Regions from separate parts of the Stenotrophomonas sp. 115C5 genome, predicted to be linked through region 1. Evidence: riboswitches for the same ligand, from Rfam matches in the RefSeq annotation. Region 1 holds a riboswitch; the other holds the start of a gene.
What was found. A riboswitch is a leader RNA that binds a small molecule or an ion and turns the genes downstream of it on or off. The one in region 1 is predicted to bind glycine.
Positions count from the first base shown of each region.

Region 2: another riboswitch for glycine. It lies ahead of AC13FN_RS12665 (trimeric intracellular cation channel family protein); the one in region 1 lies ahead of gcvP (aminomethyl-transferring glycine dehydrogenase).

Region 1 is NZ_JBSPUQ010000011.1:106,263-114,076, forward strand. It holds gene AC13FN_RS14095 (AraC family transcriptional regulator) at 38-760, shown strand; gene AC13FN_RS14100 (amino acid permease) at 843-2,210, shown strand; gene AC13FN_RS14105 (VOC family protein) at 2,356-2,766, shown strand; gene gcvP (aminomethyl-transferring glycine dehydrogenase) at 2,859-5,726, opposite strand; glycine riboswitch at 5,788-5,889, opposite strand; gene AC13FN_RS14115 (multidrug effflux MFS transporter) at 6,189-7,415, shown strand; partial or broken gene AC13FN_RS14120 (siderophore-interacting protein) at 7,556-7,814, shown strand, end outside.
Region 2 is NZ_JBSPUQ010000009.1:99,493-107,306, forward strand. It holds gene AC13FN_RS12650 (NAD(P)/FAD-dependent oxidoreductase) at 61-1,341, shown strand; gene AC13FN_RS12655 (nuclear transport factor 2 family protein) at 1,424-1,855, opposite strand; gene AC13FN_RS12660 (GIY-YIG nuclease family protein) at 2,000-2,275, opposite strand; glycine riboswitch at 2,316-2,405, shown strand; glycine riboswitch at 2,419-2,522, shown strand; gene AC13FN_RS12665 (trimeric intracellular cation channel family protein) at 2,607-3,224, shown strand; gene AC13FN_RS12670 (3-deoxy-7-phosphoheptulonate synthase) at 4,415-5,488, opposite strand; gene AC13FN_RS12675 (hypothetical protein) at 5,784-6,041, opposite strand; gene AC13FN_RS12680 (DUF6616 family protein) at 6,154-6,492, opposite strand; gene AC13FN_RS12685 (DNA alkylation repair protein) at 6,548-7,288, opposite strand; gene AC13FN_RS12690 (MarR family winged helix-turn-helix transcriptional regulator) at 7,285-7,779, opposite strand.

The DNA.
Region 1 (7,814 bases):
ACGTACAGGCAAAAGCAGGCTCGGGTATGCTTGCCCCATGCGAGTCGAGCCCGCCGACATCGAAGCCCTGTTCGACGCCATCCCGGATGTGCTGTTCTTCATCAAGGACCGCCAGGGGCGTTACACCCACGTCAACCAGACCATGCTGCGGCGGCTGGGCCTGCGTGCGCGCAAGGACGTGATCGGGCGTACCGCGGCCGAGATCTACCCGACCGGGCTCAGTGCGGACTACGGCGATCAGGACGCCCGCGTGCTGTCCGGCGAGGTGATCGAGAACCTGATGGAGCTGCACCTGTTCGCCAACCGCGAACCGGGCTGGTGCCTGACCTGCAAGCGCCCACTGGTGGTCGATGGGGCCATCGAGGGCCTGATCGGCATTTCCCGCGACCTCGGCCAGAAGGACAGCCTGGGTACCCAGTACGAGCAGCTGCGGTTGGCCCTGGCCCACCTCAATGCGCACTACGCCGAGAACGTGCGCATGCAGACCCTGCTGGACATCACCGGCTTTTCGCTGTCCAAGCTGGAGCGTAGCTTCCGCAAGGTGTTCCAGATGACCCCGCAGCAGGTGCTGACCCGGCTGCGGATCCAGATGGCCATGCACCTGCTGCACGGCGACGACAGCATCGCCTGCATCGGCCAGGCCTGCGGTTTCAGCGACCAGAGCGCCTTTACCCGCAAGTTCAAGGCTGAAACCGGTTTCTCGCCGCGCGCCTACCGCGCCCGCATCGGCGGCAGTGTCAGCGAGCCCGCGCTGGCCTGAGCCGCCTGCTGCGCTGTGCCTATCCCCGCAGGCATGGGACAGGGTAAGGTGTCGCCCCTGTAGCCCGCCGCCAGCCCCGCCGATGCCCAACTCGATTCCGACCGCTTCGCCGTCCCGCCTCGGGCATTCGCTCAAGCCCCGCCAGCTGATCATGATGGGCCTGGGCAGCGCCATCGGCGCCGGCCTGTTCCTCGGCTCGGGCGTGGGTGTGCAGGCGGCCGGTCCGGCGGTTCTGGTGTCGTACCTGGTGGCCGGCGCGCTGGTGATCATCGTGATGAACGCACTGGGCGAGATGGCGGCGGCCAAACCGACCAGCGGCGCGTTCTCGGTGTACGCCGCCGATGCCATGGGCGCCACCGCCGGCGCCACGGTCGGCTGGTTGTGGTGGGTGCAGCTGGTGATCGTGATCGCTGCCGAGGCGGTGGGCGCGGCCGGGTTGCTGGCCACGGTCTGGCCTGCGGTGCCGGTACCGATGGCAGCGTTGGCCTTCATGCTGTTCTTCACCGCAATCAACCTGCTCGGGGTGAAGAACTTCGGCGAGTTCGAATTCTGGTTCGCCATCCTCAAGGTCGCGGCGATCCTGGCCTTCATCGCCATCGGCGTGGCGCTGCTGATGGGCTGGCTGCCGCAGGTGACCTCGCCGGGCCTGAGCAACTTCACCGAACACGGCGGCTTCGCACCGAAGGGCCTGGCGGGTATTGGCGCTGCACTGCTGGTGGTGGTGTTCGCCTTCGGTGGTACCGAGATCGTGGCCGTTGCGGCGGCGGAGACCGAAGACCCGGAACGCAGCATTGCCCGTGCCATCCGCACTGTGGCCTGGCGCATCCTGGTGTTCTACATCGGCTCGCTGAGCGTGATCATCGCCGTGGTGCCGTGGACCAGCGAGGCGCTGAAGTCGCCGTTCGCCGCCGTGCTGGATATCGCCCGTATTCCGGGTGCCGGCACCGCCATCACCCTGATCGCGGTGATCGCGCTGCTGTCGGCGCTCAATGCCAACCTCTACGGCGCCTCGCGCATGATGTATTCGCTGGCGCAGCGTCGTGAAGCACCGGCCGTGCTGGGTTGGACCGACCCGCGCCAGGTGCCGGTGATCGCCGTTCTCGCCAGCGTGCTGTTCGGCTTCGCCGCCACCGTGATGGAACTGCTGTTCCCGGACCGGGTGCTGCCGGTGCTGCTGAACATCGTCGGTTCCACCTGCCTGCTGGTGTGGACGCTGTCGCTGGTCTCGCAGCTGGTGCTGCGCCGCCGGGCGGATCGCCTGGGTACCCGCCTGCCATTCCGCATGGCCGGCTTCCCGTGGCTGACCTGCTGCGCGCTGGCGATCCTGGCACTGATCTTCGGCCTGCTGCTGAGCGAGTCGCACACCCGCCTGCAGTTCCTGTCGATGGTGGCGCTGACCGCCACGATCGCCGCTGGCAGCGCCATCGCGCGGCGCATGCGCGAGGCCTGATCGTCGGGCGCTGACGCGCGCCTGCGGTCGGCTGCTGTTCGCGCGGCCGCCAGCCGAGCATGGGCTCGGCTCTACAGCAGGCATACATCCGCCGTGCCATCCTGATCCCGTGGGCCGTCAGCGGCCCGTCGACCAGGAGTACCGCATGCTGCGCAGCCGTCCCTTCCTGATGTTCACCGGCCAGGCTGAGGCCGCGCTGGCCATGTACGCCGAGGCCTTCGCCGATTTCCGCCTGCTGGCAATGCAGCGCCATCCGGATGGCGCCGGTGCCGGCGTGCCTGGGCAGGTCCGCCAGGCCATCTTCCTGCTGGGCGGCACCCACTACCTGTGCTTCGACAGCCTGGACGTGCACGACTTCACCTTCAGCCCGTCGATCTCGCTGTTCGTCGAGTGCTCCGGTGCCGAGCAGTTCGAGCGCGCGGCGCGCGTGCTGGGCGAGGGTGGGCACTGGTTGATGCCGGTGGGCGACTATGACTTCAGCAACCGCTACGGCTGGGTGCAGGACCGCTTCGGCGTGTCGTGGCAGTTGAGCCTGGGGCAGATGCCGGACCCGTGATCGGATGTTTGTGGGTGTGGACCCTGGTCCACACACCCTCATGAAAACGGCCCGCTTGCGCGGGCCGTTCTCTTTACCGATGCAGCGAGGAATCAAGCCTCGACTTCATCATCCTTGTAGGCATCGACCGGGATGCAGGCGCACATCACGTTCTTGTCGCCGTACACGTTGTCCACGCGTGCCACCGGCGGCCAGTACTTCTGCAGCTTCAGGCTGGGCAGCGGGAACGCAGCCAGTTCACGCGGGTAGGCGTGGGTCCATTCGCTGGCGGTCACCGCGGTGGCGGTGTGCGGTGCGTTCTTCAGCGGGTTGTCTTCGCGGTCCAGGCGTCCGTCTTCGATCGCGGTGATCTCCTCGCGGATCTGGATCATCGCGTCGATGAAGCGATCCAGCTCGTGCAGCGATTCGCTTTCGGTCGGTTCGACCATCAGCGTGCCGGCCACCGGGAAGCTCAGGGTCGGGGCGTGGAAGCCGAAGTCGATCAGGCGCTTGGCCACGTCCTCGGCGCCGATGCCGCTGGTCTTCTCCAGCGGGCGCACGTCCAGGATGCACTCGTGTGCCACCAGGCCGTTGCGGCCGGTGTACAGGGTCTTGAAGTGCGGGGCCAGGCGCTTGGCGATGTAGTTGGCGTTGAGCTGCGCGACCTGGGTGGCCTTGCGCAGGCCTTCGGTGCCCATCATCGCGATGTACATCCAGCTGATCGGCAGGATCGAGGCGCTGCCGAAGCTGGCGGCGCTGACCATGCCGACCGGACCGTTGTCACCCAGCTTGCCCGGCAGGAACGGGGCAAGGTGCGACTTGACCGCACACGGGCCAACGCCCGGGCCGCCGCCGCCGTGCGGGATGCAGAAGGTCTTGTGCAGGTTCAGGTGCGAAACGTCCGAACCCCACTTGCCCGGCTTGGCCACGCCGACCAGGGCGTTCATGTTGGCACCGTCGGTGTACACCTGGCCGCCGTGCTTGTGGATGATCTCGCAGATCTCCACGACTTCTTCCTCGAACACGCCATGCGTGGACGGGTAGGTCATCATGATCGCGGCCAGGCGGTCGCTGTATTTCTCGGCGTTGAGGCGGATGTCCTCGACGTCGACGTTGCCGTTGGCATCGGTCTTGGTTACCACGACCTTCATGCCGCACATCTGTGCCGAGGCCGGGTTGGTGCCGTGCGCCGAATCCGGAATCAGGCAGATGTCACGGTGATCTTCGCCGCGCGAGCGGTGGTAGGCGCGGATCGCCAGCAGGCCGGCGTACTCGCCCTGCGCACCGGAGTTCGGCTGCAGGCTGACGGCGTCGTAGCCGGTGCACTCGACCAGCATCGCTTCCAGCGAATCGATCAGTTCCTTGTAGCCCAGCGCCTGCTCGGCCGGCACCAGCGGGTGGATCTGCGAGAACTCCGGCCAGGTCACCGGAATCATTTCGGCGGTGGCGTTGAGCTTCATGGTGCACGAGCCCAGCGGGATCATCGTGCGGTCCATCGCCAGGTCCTTGTCGGCCAGCGAACGCAGGTAGCGCAGCAGCTCGTGCTCGCTGTGGTGGGTGTTGAACACCGGGTGGGTCAGGAACGCGGACTGGCGCAGCAGGCCGGCCGGCAGCGCGTCGGCGGTGCTGGCATCCAGTGCGTCCACATCAACGCTGGCACCGAACAGCGCGCCGACGGCGACGATGTCGGCGCGGGTGGTGGTCTCGTCCAGGCTGATGCCCACCGAGCTGCTGTCGATCGCACGCAGGTTGTAGCCGGCAGCACGGGCCTTGGCATGGATCGCGTCGGCGTCGACACCGGTCACGTGCAGCGTGTCGAAGAAGTCGGCACCGACCTGCACACCGGCGGTACGCAGCGCGCTGGCCAGGATCGCGGCCAGGCGATGGGTGCGGCGGGCGATGCGGGTCAGGCCTTCCGGACCGTGGTAGACGGCGTACATCGAGGCCATCACTGCCAGCAGCACCTGTGCGGTACAGATGTTGGAGGTGGCCTTCTCGCGGCGGATATGCTGTTCGCGGGTCTGCAGGGTCAGGCGGTAGGCCGGGTTGCCCTGTGCGTCGATCGAGACACCGATCAGGCGGCCCGGCATCGAACGCTTGTAGGCGTCACGGCAGGCCATGAACGCCGCATGCGGGCCACCGAAACCGAACGGCACGCCGAAACGCTGGCTGTTGCCGACCACGATGTCCGCACCCCATTCGCCCGGGGCGGCCAGCAGGGTCAGGGCCAGCAGGTCGGTGGCCACGGCCACCAGGCCGCCGCGCGCGTGCACGGCATCGACCAGCGCCTTGTAGTCGCCGACCTGGCCGAAGGTATCCGGGTACTGCAGCAGCAGGCCGAAGGCTTCCGCTTCCAGCGCTTCGGCCGGGGTGCCCACGCGCAGCACGATGCCCATCGGCTCGGCGCGCGTGCGCAGCAGTTCCAGTGTCTGCGGGTGCACGGCGTCGTGCACGAAGAAGGTGTCCGACTTCGACTTGGCCGAGCGCTTGGCCAGGGTCATCGCTTCAGCAGCGGCAGTGGCTTCGTCCAGCAGCGAGGCGTTGGCGATTTCCATGCCGGTCAGGTCGGCGCACAGGGTCTGGAAGTTGATCAGCGCTTCCATGCGGCCCTGCGAGATTTCCGCCTGGTACGGAGTGTAGGCGGTGTACCAGGCGGGGTTTTCCAGAATGTTGCGCAGGATCACGTTCGGCGTGTGGGTACCGTAGTAGCCCTGGCCGATGAAGCTGCGCAGCACGGTGTTCTTGTCGGCGATCGCGCGGATCTTCGCCAGCGCCTGCACTTCGGTGATCGACTCCGGCAGTGCCAGCGGTGCCGGCGACTTGATCTTGGCCGGGACGATGGCATCGGTCATCGCATCCAGCGATGCGTGGCCGATGACGCCGAGCATCTGCGCGATCTCGGCATCGTTGGGGCCGATGTGGCGCTCGACGAACGCCGAATGGTGCTCGAGCTCACGCAGGGAAGGGGTGTTCTGGGACATGGCGAAGGATCCGTCAGGAAAGGGCACACGCACGGGCACAAGCCGCCGGTCGGCGGTCTGCGGGCGCCCCTCTGTCCTTTTGCCTGAGAGTTTAAAAGCGCGGAAACCGCAGCTTCGTGCCCCTTCGGCGCCGGATCGAACCGGTCTCTCCAGAGTTCTGTTACGGGTGGTATCGGGCCTGAGCGATTACGGGCGTTGCGCCTTCGGCAGCGGTGACCTGCTTCTCCCACCGTGTTGCCCGCCGATTATAGCCTCTTGCCGGCGCCCGACGGTGGCCCGCAGCGGCCTCACACGCCTGAATGGCCGATGGCCCGGGCGTGCGTTCTGTGCACCCGTGCATGGCGTCGCACGCATTCCCCACCTATGATGGTCGGATTCTCGTATTCATCTGGCGCCGTCCCTGCTGCAGGGGATCGGCGCCCGCCGTGCGTGTCACGCATGGCCCTGCCGGACGCTTGCCCGATGACCGCCGCTGTTGCTCCTTCCACCCGCCGCATGGCCCTGTTGCTCGCTGGTCTGGCCATGTTCGGTCCGTTCTCGATCGACACCATCTTTCCTGCGTTTCCGCAGCTGGCCCAGCGCCTGGCGGTGGACGAGGTGGCGGTGCAGCAGACCATCAGCGTCTACCTGCTGTTCTACGGCCTGATGAGCCTGGCCCACGGCCCGCTGTCCGATGCGTGGGGGCGCAAGCGGGTGATCCTCGGCGGCCTGGTGATCTTCGTCGGCGCCTCGGTGGGCTGCGCGTTGTCCACCGACCTGACCACGCTGCTGGCGTTCCGCGCGCTGCAGGGCCTGTCTGCCGGTGTCGGCATGATCGTCGGTCGCGCGGTGATCCGCGATCTGTACCACGGCCACGACGCGCAGCGGCTGATGAGCCAGGTGTCGATGCTGTTCGGCATCGCCCCGGCCATCGCGCCGATCATCGGCGGCTGGATCCTGCTCAGTGGTGCCGGCTGGCCGCTGATCTTCTGGTTCCTGGTGGTATTCGCGCTGGTGCTGCTGGCGGCCACTGCGCGCTTCCTGCCGGAAACCCATCCGGCGCAGGCACGGGTTGCACTGTCGCCACGCACGTTGATGCGCGACTACGTGCGCATCGGCTTCAACCCGCGTTTCCTGCGCCTGGCGCTGGCCGGCAGCATCGGCTTCGGCGGCATCTTCCTGTACATCTCCTCGGCGCCGGCCATCGTGATGCAGCACCTGCATCTGGGTGAAGGCGGCTTTGCCTGGCTGTTCATTCCCACCATCGGCGGCATGACCACCGGTTCGTTCCTGTCCGGGCGCATGGCCGGGCACAGCACACCGACGCGGCAGGTGGCCCTGGGCTTTACCTTGTGTGCGGTCTCTGCCGTGTTGAACATCGGCTATGTCAGCCTGGCGCCGCAGTTCGCGCTGCCGTGGGCGGTGATGCCGATCTTCCTCGGCGGCATGGGCATGGCGCTGATCTTCCCGATCCTGGCGCTGGCGGTGCTGGACATGTATCCGCTGCAGCGCGGCCTGGCCTCGTCGCTGCAGGCCTTCGTGCAGCTGATGATCAGCACCGTGGTGGCGGGCGTGGTATCGCCACTGCTGCACGACAGCCCGCTGCATCTGGCACTGGGGCAGGCGGCCTTCTTCGCGGCCGGCTTCGTGTTCTGGTACTGGGAGCACCAGCGCGAGCGCGCAGCAGAGGCAGCCGGCACGACGCTTTGAGCGTCGCGCAGGGGTAGGGCACAGCATCACGCGGCGCCCCCTTGCGACGCTGCGAGCAGGGACTAGGCTGGGGTTTCCAGCAAGCCGGTTCGTGGATGCACGACAGCCAGCCATCCCGATGTCGTCGCATGAGGTATCCCATGGCTGCGCAGCAGACCTACCGCCTGTTCGAGGTGGCGCTGAAGGAGCGCCGCGTTCTTTCTCCTTCCCTGGACCGCATGGTGTTCACCGGCGCCGACGTGGCGCGCATGAAGACCGAAGGCCCGGACCAACGCATCAAGGTGTTCTTCCCCTTGCCCGGCCAGGACGCGCCGGACGTGCCCAGCGGCGAAGACTGGTACGCCCGTTACCGCGCACTGCCCGATGACGCGCGGCCGCCGATGCGCACTTTTACCCTCC
Region 2 (7,814 bases), on a different contig from region 1:
AGGGGGCCATCATGCGAAGATGCCAGGCGCTTCCCCCAATGCCCCCACTGGAGTGAGTCGATGAGTCGCGAGCGCGTTCCCCACCTGGTTGTTGTCGGCGGCGGTTTTGCCGGCCTCTGGGCCACCCGTGCCCTGGCCCGCGAGCGCATACGCATCACCCTGGTCGACCGCCGCAACCATCACCTGTTCCAGCCGCTGCTGTATCAGGTGGCCACTGCCGGCCTGTCCGCCCCGGATATCGCCGCACCGCTGCGCCACATCCTCGGCCACCAGCGCAATGTGGAAGTGCGGCTGGGCGAAGTGGTGACCATCGACAAGCAGGCCCGGCAGATCCGCATGGCCGATGGCAGCACGCTGGACTACGACAACCTGCTGCTGGCCACCGGCGCCACCCACGCCTACTTCGGCAACGACCAATGGGCCGATGATGCGCCCGGCCTGAAGACGCTGGACGATGCCATCGCGCTGCGCCGCAAGCTGCTGCTGGCCTTCGAGCGCGCCGAGGCAGAACCGGACCCGGCGAAGAAGGCCGCATGGTTGAGCTTCGCCGTGGTTGGCGGTGGACCTACCGGCGTCGAACTGGCCGGCACCCTGGCCGAGATCGCGCGCCATACCCTGCGCAACGAGTTCCGCCACATCGACCCGGCCAGCGCCAAGGTGCGGCTGGTCGAGGCCGGGCCGCGCGTACTGTCCTCGTTCCCGGAAGTGCTTTCGCTGAAGGCGCGCCGGCAGCTGGAAAAGCTGGGCGTGGAAGTGCTGACCGGCACCCCGGTGAGCGACATCGACAGCCAAGGCTTCAAGCTCGGCGATCAGTTCGTGCCCGCGCGCACCGTGGTATGGGCCGCCGGTGTGGCCGCTTCACCGCTGGCGCGCACGCTGGAGGTGCCGCTGGACCGCGCCGGGCGCGTGCAGGTGCAACCCGACCTCACCCTGTCTGGCCACCCGGAACTGTTCGTAGCTGGCGATCTGGCCGTATTGAACCAGGCCAACGGCAAGCCGGTGCCTGGCGTGGCGCCCGCGGCCAAGCAGATGGGCAAGTACGTGGCCGAGGTGATCCGCGCGCGCCTGCACGGCAAGCCCGAACCCGGCCCGTTCAAGTACGCAGACTTCGGCAACCTGGCCACGATCGGCCGCATGGCTGCGATCGTGCATCTGGGCCGGCTGCAGCTGTCCGGTGTGCTGGCGTGGTGGTTCTGGCTGGCCGCGCACGTGTTCTTCCTGATCGGCTTCCGCAACCGCATCGTGGTGCTGCTGAACTGGGCCGTGGCGTACTGGAGCTACCAGCGCAGCGCGCGCATCATCTTCGGTGATGACCAGGACGACCGGCGACCGAAGCGCTAGGAGCGCACGCATGCTCCTGTAGCGCCGAGCCATGCTCGGCTGCACTTCGCGCGGATTGCAGAAGCCGAGCATGGGCTCGGCTCTACGGCGCCTTCGGCTTCGGGTACCACAGCGCATTGACGATGACCCAGCGCTGGTCGAAGCGGCCCATGTGGAAGTAGTCGACGAACCACGGCGTTTCCAGCCGTACCGAGGCCGCGTTGCCGATCACGTCCAGCACCGTGCAGCGGCGGTCCCACTGATCCTTCGGCGTTTTCAGCGCGCCCTGCTTCGTCAGCGCGACCAGTTCTTCCTTCGACATCCGGCGCAGGCCCAGCCGTTCGTCGGGTGTATCGCCGAGTACCGCGCGCTTGGCCAGGTCCGGGTGCAGGGAGCGGGCGACGCGCTGCGGGTCGGCCTCCAGCTGGCCGTCGACGTAATCGTGGCAGGTGGCTTCGATGGCCGCGAGGGTGGCCGGATCGGCGGCGGGGCTCGTTGCTGCGGAGAGAGCGAACAGCAGGGCGGTCGTGGACATCCGGGTCTCCAGCGCTGAGGGCTGGGCGATCATGGCATGGCTGGAAGCGCCCATCCACGCATGGCGTGGATCTACTGTAGAGCCGGGCCCATGCTCGGCTTCACCATCAGGCAGCAGCAACAAAAGCCGAGCGTGGGCTCGACTCTACAGAAGCGCAGGATCCGGTGCCTGCAGCCAGGCCAGCTTGCGTTCGCGCGGCTGCTGCTTGAGCTGCCACTCAGCCCGCGAGGCGGCGGCCCGGTCCGGGTACTCGCGCACGGCCAGCACGCGCAGCGGTGGCCGCGCCCGGGTGTAGCGCGCGCCCTTGCCGGCCTGGTGGGCGGCGAAACGCGCGTCCACGTCGGTGCTGATGCCGGCGTAATAGCTGCCATCCCGGCATTCGAGCAGGTACAGGAACCAGGGGCGGAGGGACGGGGCCATGCCCGGATTATGCCGTGCTGCACTGCAGCGGATATACTGGCGGCCGAATGCAGGAGAGAGGCGCCGCGCTGGCGCCCGCCGAAGGCGCAGGCTCCCATGATCGCTCAGGCCGGTGGGCTGGAATCCCACCAACCATGCATTCGACTCGCCGAGCTGGAGAGAGGTCACCGGGCACGCCCGGGACGATCCGCCGAAGGGGCACGCGGCCTACGCCGCTGAACTCTCAGGCAAAAGGACAGCGGGAGCGGCACCGGTCATCGTCATCCCGTCATTGCGCAGGCAGTGGCGGTAGTCGCGCATGGCCGGCCCCACCGCGCCCGGAGCCTGTCCCATGCTGCTGTCCATCATCTACCTGATTGCCATTTCCGCCGAGGCCATGACTGGCGCACTGTCCGCAGGCCGCCGCCGCATGGACCTGTTCGGTGTGGTCATGATCGCCTGCGTCACCGCCCTCGGCGGCGGATCACTGCGCGACATCCTGCTCGGCCACTATCCGCTGGGCTGGGTGAAGCATCCCGAGTACCTGGGCTTCACCGTATGCGCGGCGCTGATCGCCACCTGGGTCGCACGTTGGATGCACCACTTCCGCCGCACCTTCCTGGTACTCGACGGCCTGGGCCTGATCGCCTTCACCCTGATCGGCTGCTCGATCGCGCGCGAAGCCGGCCATGCGATGCCGATCGTGCTGATCGCCGGCATGCTGACCGGCGCGTTCGGCGGCGTGCTGCGCGACATCCTCTGCAACGAGGTGCCGCTGATCTTCCAGAAGGAGCTGTACGCGATCATCGCGCTGCTGACCGGCGCGGCCTACCTGTTGCTGCTGCACTGGGGCGTGGCCGACGCCACCGCGATCCTGTGCTGCCTCGGCGGCGGCTTCGCGCTGCGCCTGCTGGCGATCCACTACCGCTGGGAAATGCCGAAATTCGTCTATCACGACGAAGTGCATTGAACGATGGCGTGTTCGCCGGGCATGGCCCGGCGCTACAGAAGAGCGGTATCCACGCATGGCGTAGATCTAGAGCACGAACTTCATGGGGCTGCCCCCCCGCGCGTATCCGCTCTGGATAGTCAGCCGACGGATACCGTTGGCGTCCGCATCCCCAATCGCCGTCGGAATCGTCGGCTTCCAGCAACACAGGATCGATCCATTCGCACAAGTAGTCGCTATCAGACCGTCTTTCGAAGCCTAGACAGTTCACTTTGCCCTCCACGTCAATGGAGTTGTGGGTGCTGCCGAGGTAGCTAGCGGTCAGGTGCCCCGCCACTTGTGTGTAGGTGCCGGTCTCGAGGAAGGTCTGAACAGTGATGTTGCCACCTACGGACAGAATCCCATCATTGAGTGAGCACGCGTACAGATGATCGCATTCCAGCTCATCACGCACGAACACCCAACCACCACAGTCGAGATTCCGGGCCCTGAGGCTCCCCAGTACGATCACGCAGAGCGTCTCGCTCAGATCGTTCAGTATCAGCGTGCCGTCTGCGATCAGATCACCATCGACAATCACGCAGTCGGTCTCGCAGTCGGATTTCCAGTCGCCACCTAGCGTTGTCGCAGGCACTACTTTGAATGAAGGCTCGTAGTCATCGGGCGCGGGCTCGGGAGATGCCGCGATCACCGCCCGGGCCTTCAGCGCAGGCCGCAGCAGCCCCTGGTCCCCTTCGCTGCTTTGGATCCTGATTCTTTCATCAAGATCCGCCAGCAGGCGCGCCTTCTCGAGGGACGGCTCAAACCAGTCTTCGATGACAGATACGGCATCTTCAGCGATTCGCCCGCCTTTCAAGCTCACGAGCGCCTTGGCAGCTTCACCGGAAATCGACCGACAAGCTGAATCCAGAAAGTTGTCATCCGGGAAAACACGCATCGGCGGGGTCCAGTCAGGCGAGGAACCCCATCTTCGGCCGAAATCGCAGGAGGACTCCATACAACTCTTCCGAAATCCTGCCGTGTGGCTCGCTGATATCCACGCATGGCGTGGATCTACGTCTCACACCACCCCGGCGATGTACCTGGCGCTGTCGCTCATGCGCAGCGCCAGGCGCATCGCCGGTGCAGATGGGCCGGTCTCCAACTCCGACCGGCCCTGATCGCGGCCGCACCCCCGCAGGCGCTGACCGCCATCCACACACGTGCCGCACTCAAGCGGCTTCGGACACCTTTACGTCGCGACGGGCACGCACGGCCGCGGCCAGTCGCTCCAGCACCGTCACGGTGGTGTCCCAGTCGATGCAGCCGTCGGTGATGCTCTGCCCGTAGACCAGCGGCTGGCCTTCCACCAGTTCCTGGCGGCCACCGATCAGATGGCTCTCGATCATCACGCCAACGATGCGCTGTTCGCCGTCTTCCAGCTGAACGGCGATGTCGTCGATTACCTTCGGCTGGTTCTCCGGATTCTTCAGGCTGTTGGCATGGCTGGCGTCGATCATCAGGCGCGCCGGCAGCTTGGCCTTGGCCAGCACCTGGCAGGCCTCGGCAACACTGCCTGCGTCGTAGTTCGGCTGCTTGCCGCCGCGCAGGATCACATGGCAATCCGGGTTGCCGGTGGTCGACACGATGGCGGTGCCGCCCTGCTTGGTGACCGACAGGAAGTGATGCGGATTGGACGCCGCACCCACCGCGTCAGCGGCGATCTTCACGTTGCCATCGGTGCCGTTCTTGAAACCGACCGGGCACGACAGGCCCGACGCCAGCTCGCGATGCACCTGGCTTTCGGTGGTGCGTGCGCCGATCGCGCCCCATGCCACCAGGTCGGCGATGTACTGCGGCGAGATCACGTCGAGGAACTCGACACCGGCCGGCAGGCCCAGCTTGTTGATGTCGCGCAGCAGGCCGCGTGCGATGCGCAGGCCCTTGTCGATCTTGAAGCTGCCATCCAGGTCCGGATCGTTGATCAGGCCCTTCCAGCCCACCGTGGTGCGCGGCTTCTCGAAGTACACGCGCATGACGATTTCCAGTTCGCCGGCCAGCGCGTCACGCAGCGGCTTCAGGCGCTGGGCGTACTCGATGGCGGCCTTCGGGTCGTGGATCGAGCACGGGCCGACCACCACTGCCAGGCGGTCGTCGCGGCCATGCAGGATCTGGTGCAGGGCCGCGCGCGAGGCGCTGACGGTGTCGGAGGCTTCATCGTCACAGGGCAGCATCGCCAGCAGCTGGGCAGGCGGTGTCAGCGGTTCGATGGTGCGGATACGCAGGTCGTCGGTGTGCGGGGGCATTGCGGGAGATCTCCGGAACGTTGGGGGTCCCCAGCGTGGCGGCATGAAAAAAGCCGCCAGGTTCGCTGGCGGCTTTCGGGAATGCGTCTGAAGCTTTCTTCAGGGTGAGCGCAGTCCTTCCTCCGCCAGTGGCTTCGGAAAGTAATACCAGTAAAAGCTGGTGGGGGCTGCGTTCATGGGATCTATTGATAGCACAGCTTTTGCGCAGTGCAAACTGTTTCATCCGCAACTGGGGACGCGGTTCAGCGAGGTGCGCGCCGGCCCGGCCTACGCGGCGGCAACCACGCAAAGTTGCTCATTTGCCATGCACTTCCACGTCCAGCAGCAGGCCTTCATGGATGTCGGCCCAGCGTTCCAGCACGCGATCCAGTTCCTGCCGGGCCTCGTCCAGCTGCTCGGGGTTGAGCAGGGAACGCGCGGTGTAGAGGTCGGAAACCAACCGCCGCAGGGCCGATTCCTGGATGGCCACCGACGGCCCCTCCAGCCCCGGCAACTGCAACGCCGGGCTGTCGCCAAGAGGGCCGAACAGCGTGACCTGGAGCGTGCTCTGCATGATCGACTTCCCTGCGGATGGACATGGGCAATGTCCTGTTTACCGCGTCCGGGTGACAGGCGCATGTGCCACCCATGCCGAGGGCCGGGATCTGCCGGCGTCTGCCGCCCCGCTACAAGGCGGCCAGGTCGGCCAGGTGCTGGGCCATGCTGTCCATCGCGCCTACCGCATGGGTGGTGGTGAAGTACTCATGCCAGCCGGTAGCGGCAATGCCAGCCACCAGCGCATCGACCTCCTCGCGGCTCGCGCAGCGCCAGACCGCATAGAACTGTTCATCGCTGCTGTGCGGTACGCCCCTGGCAATGCGGCCCATCGCCAGCGGCGTGATGCGGGCTGGATCGAACTGCTGCATGCCGGCGCCAATACGGGCGAAGAAGGCATTCCGCTGCTCGGGCGGCAGTGTGGTCCAGGCCGGCGTAGCGGTATAGAGCTCGATGAAGGTGTGCGACATGGTGGTTCTTCCTTGAGGTGGACGGGGTTGCGGGGTTGTCGGCCAGCATCCGGCACTACCGGAGCGAGCGCAGTGCGCGTTTGCGGATGTAGGCGTTGGCGTCGCTGTGGCGCTCGTGCTGCCAACGCGTGCACAGCTCGCGCAGCCACTGCGGCTGAGTCTTGCCGGCATCATTGAGCCAGTTGCCGACCGAATCCTGCACGTAGCGTTCCGGGTCGTCAGCCAGTGCTTCCAGCATCGGCAATGCATGTTCAGGGTGCTGCTTGAACAGCGCGATATGCGCGGCCCAGACACCGCGCGGACGCAGTGCTTCGCAGGCGAAGCGGCGCAGGTACGGCGATATTTCCTGTGTCCACGGTTGCAGGTACTCAAGCGCCTGCATTGGCACGGCAACGATGTCCGTGCGTAGCGCCAGCCACGCCCATTCGCGCACACCGAAGTGTGGATCATCGGCCAGCGTGCGCATGTGCTGCAGCTTCTCTGCCAACGTTGCACGGGCATCGCTGCCGATCAGGTAGCAGGCCCAGCCGCGCACGGTATCGGAGCTGTGATGCTGCCAGGGCGCAGGCGCGCCCTGCCCCGCCTCACGCAGCAGCTGCGCAGCCAAGGCCATGCGCAGCGTGATGCCCTTGGCTGAGGCATCCTGCATGCGCTGCAGCGCTTCCGGTGCAAGCGTAGGTGCCACCGCCTGCAGCAGCGCAGCGAAATCCACCGCCAGGCATTCAGCCAGATGGCTGGCGGCGACGCTGCCAGTGTTGAGCGCATTCAATCGCTCAGCTGTCAGGGTCCCGCTCATGCCCCACGACCTGTATCGGTGTGCCGCCAGACCTTGTGCAGCAGCTGCGACAACTGCTGCTGTTCTTCCGCGTCCAACCCGCTGAACAAGCCCCCTATCCATTGCGTGTGCTGGTTGAACAGCGTCTCGGCCAGGCACTTCCCCTGTGTGGTCAGCACGATCTGCAGGCGCCTGCCGTCTTCGGCGTCACTGCGCCGCTGCAGCAGCCCTTCGCGCTGCAGGCCATCGATCAGGCCACTGATCGTGGCGCGGGTGACACCTGCGCGCTCGGCCAGTTCATGCGGTGGCAGTGTGCCACCCGCGCCGTGCAGCAGGAAAAGCACGATGAAACGCCCTTCACTGAGTCCTTGCAGCGCCAGGCGCGTGGCGCAGTCGCGGTCGATGGACGATGACAGCGACAGCACCTGGAAACACAGGCGCAGCTGCGCGACGCCGGTATGGCCGCGTCGTTGCGCTTCATCCAGAAGGGCACTGTGCTTGGCTTCCAGCATGGCTCGCTCCAACATTATTAGGCACCTAATCATAT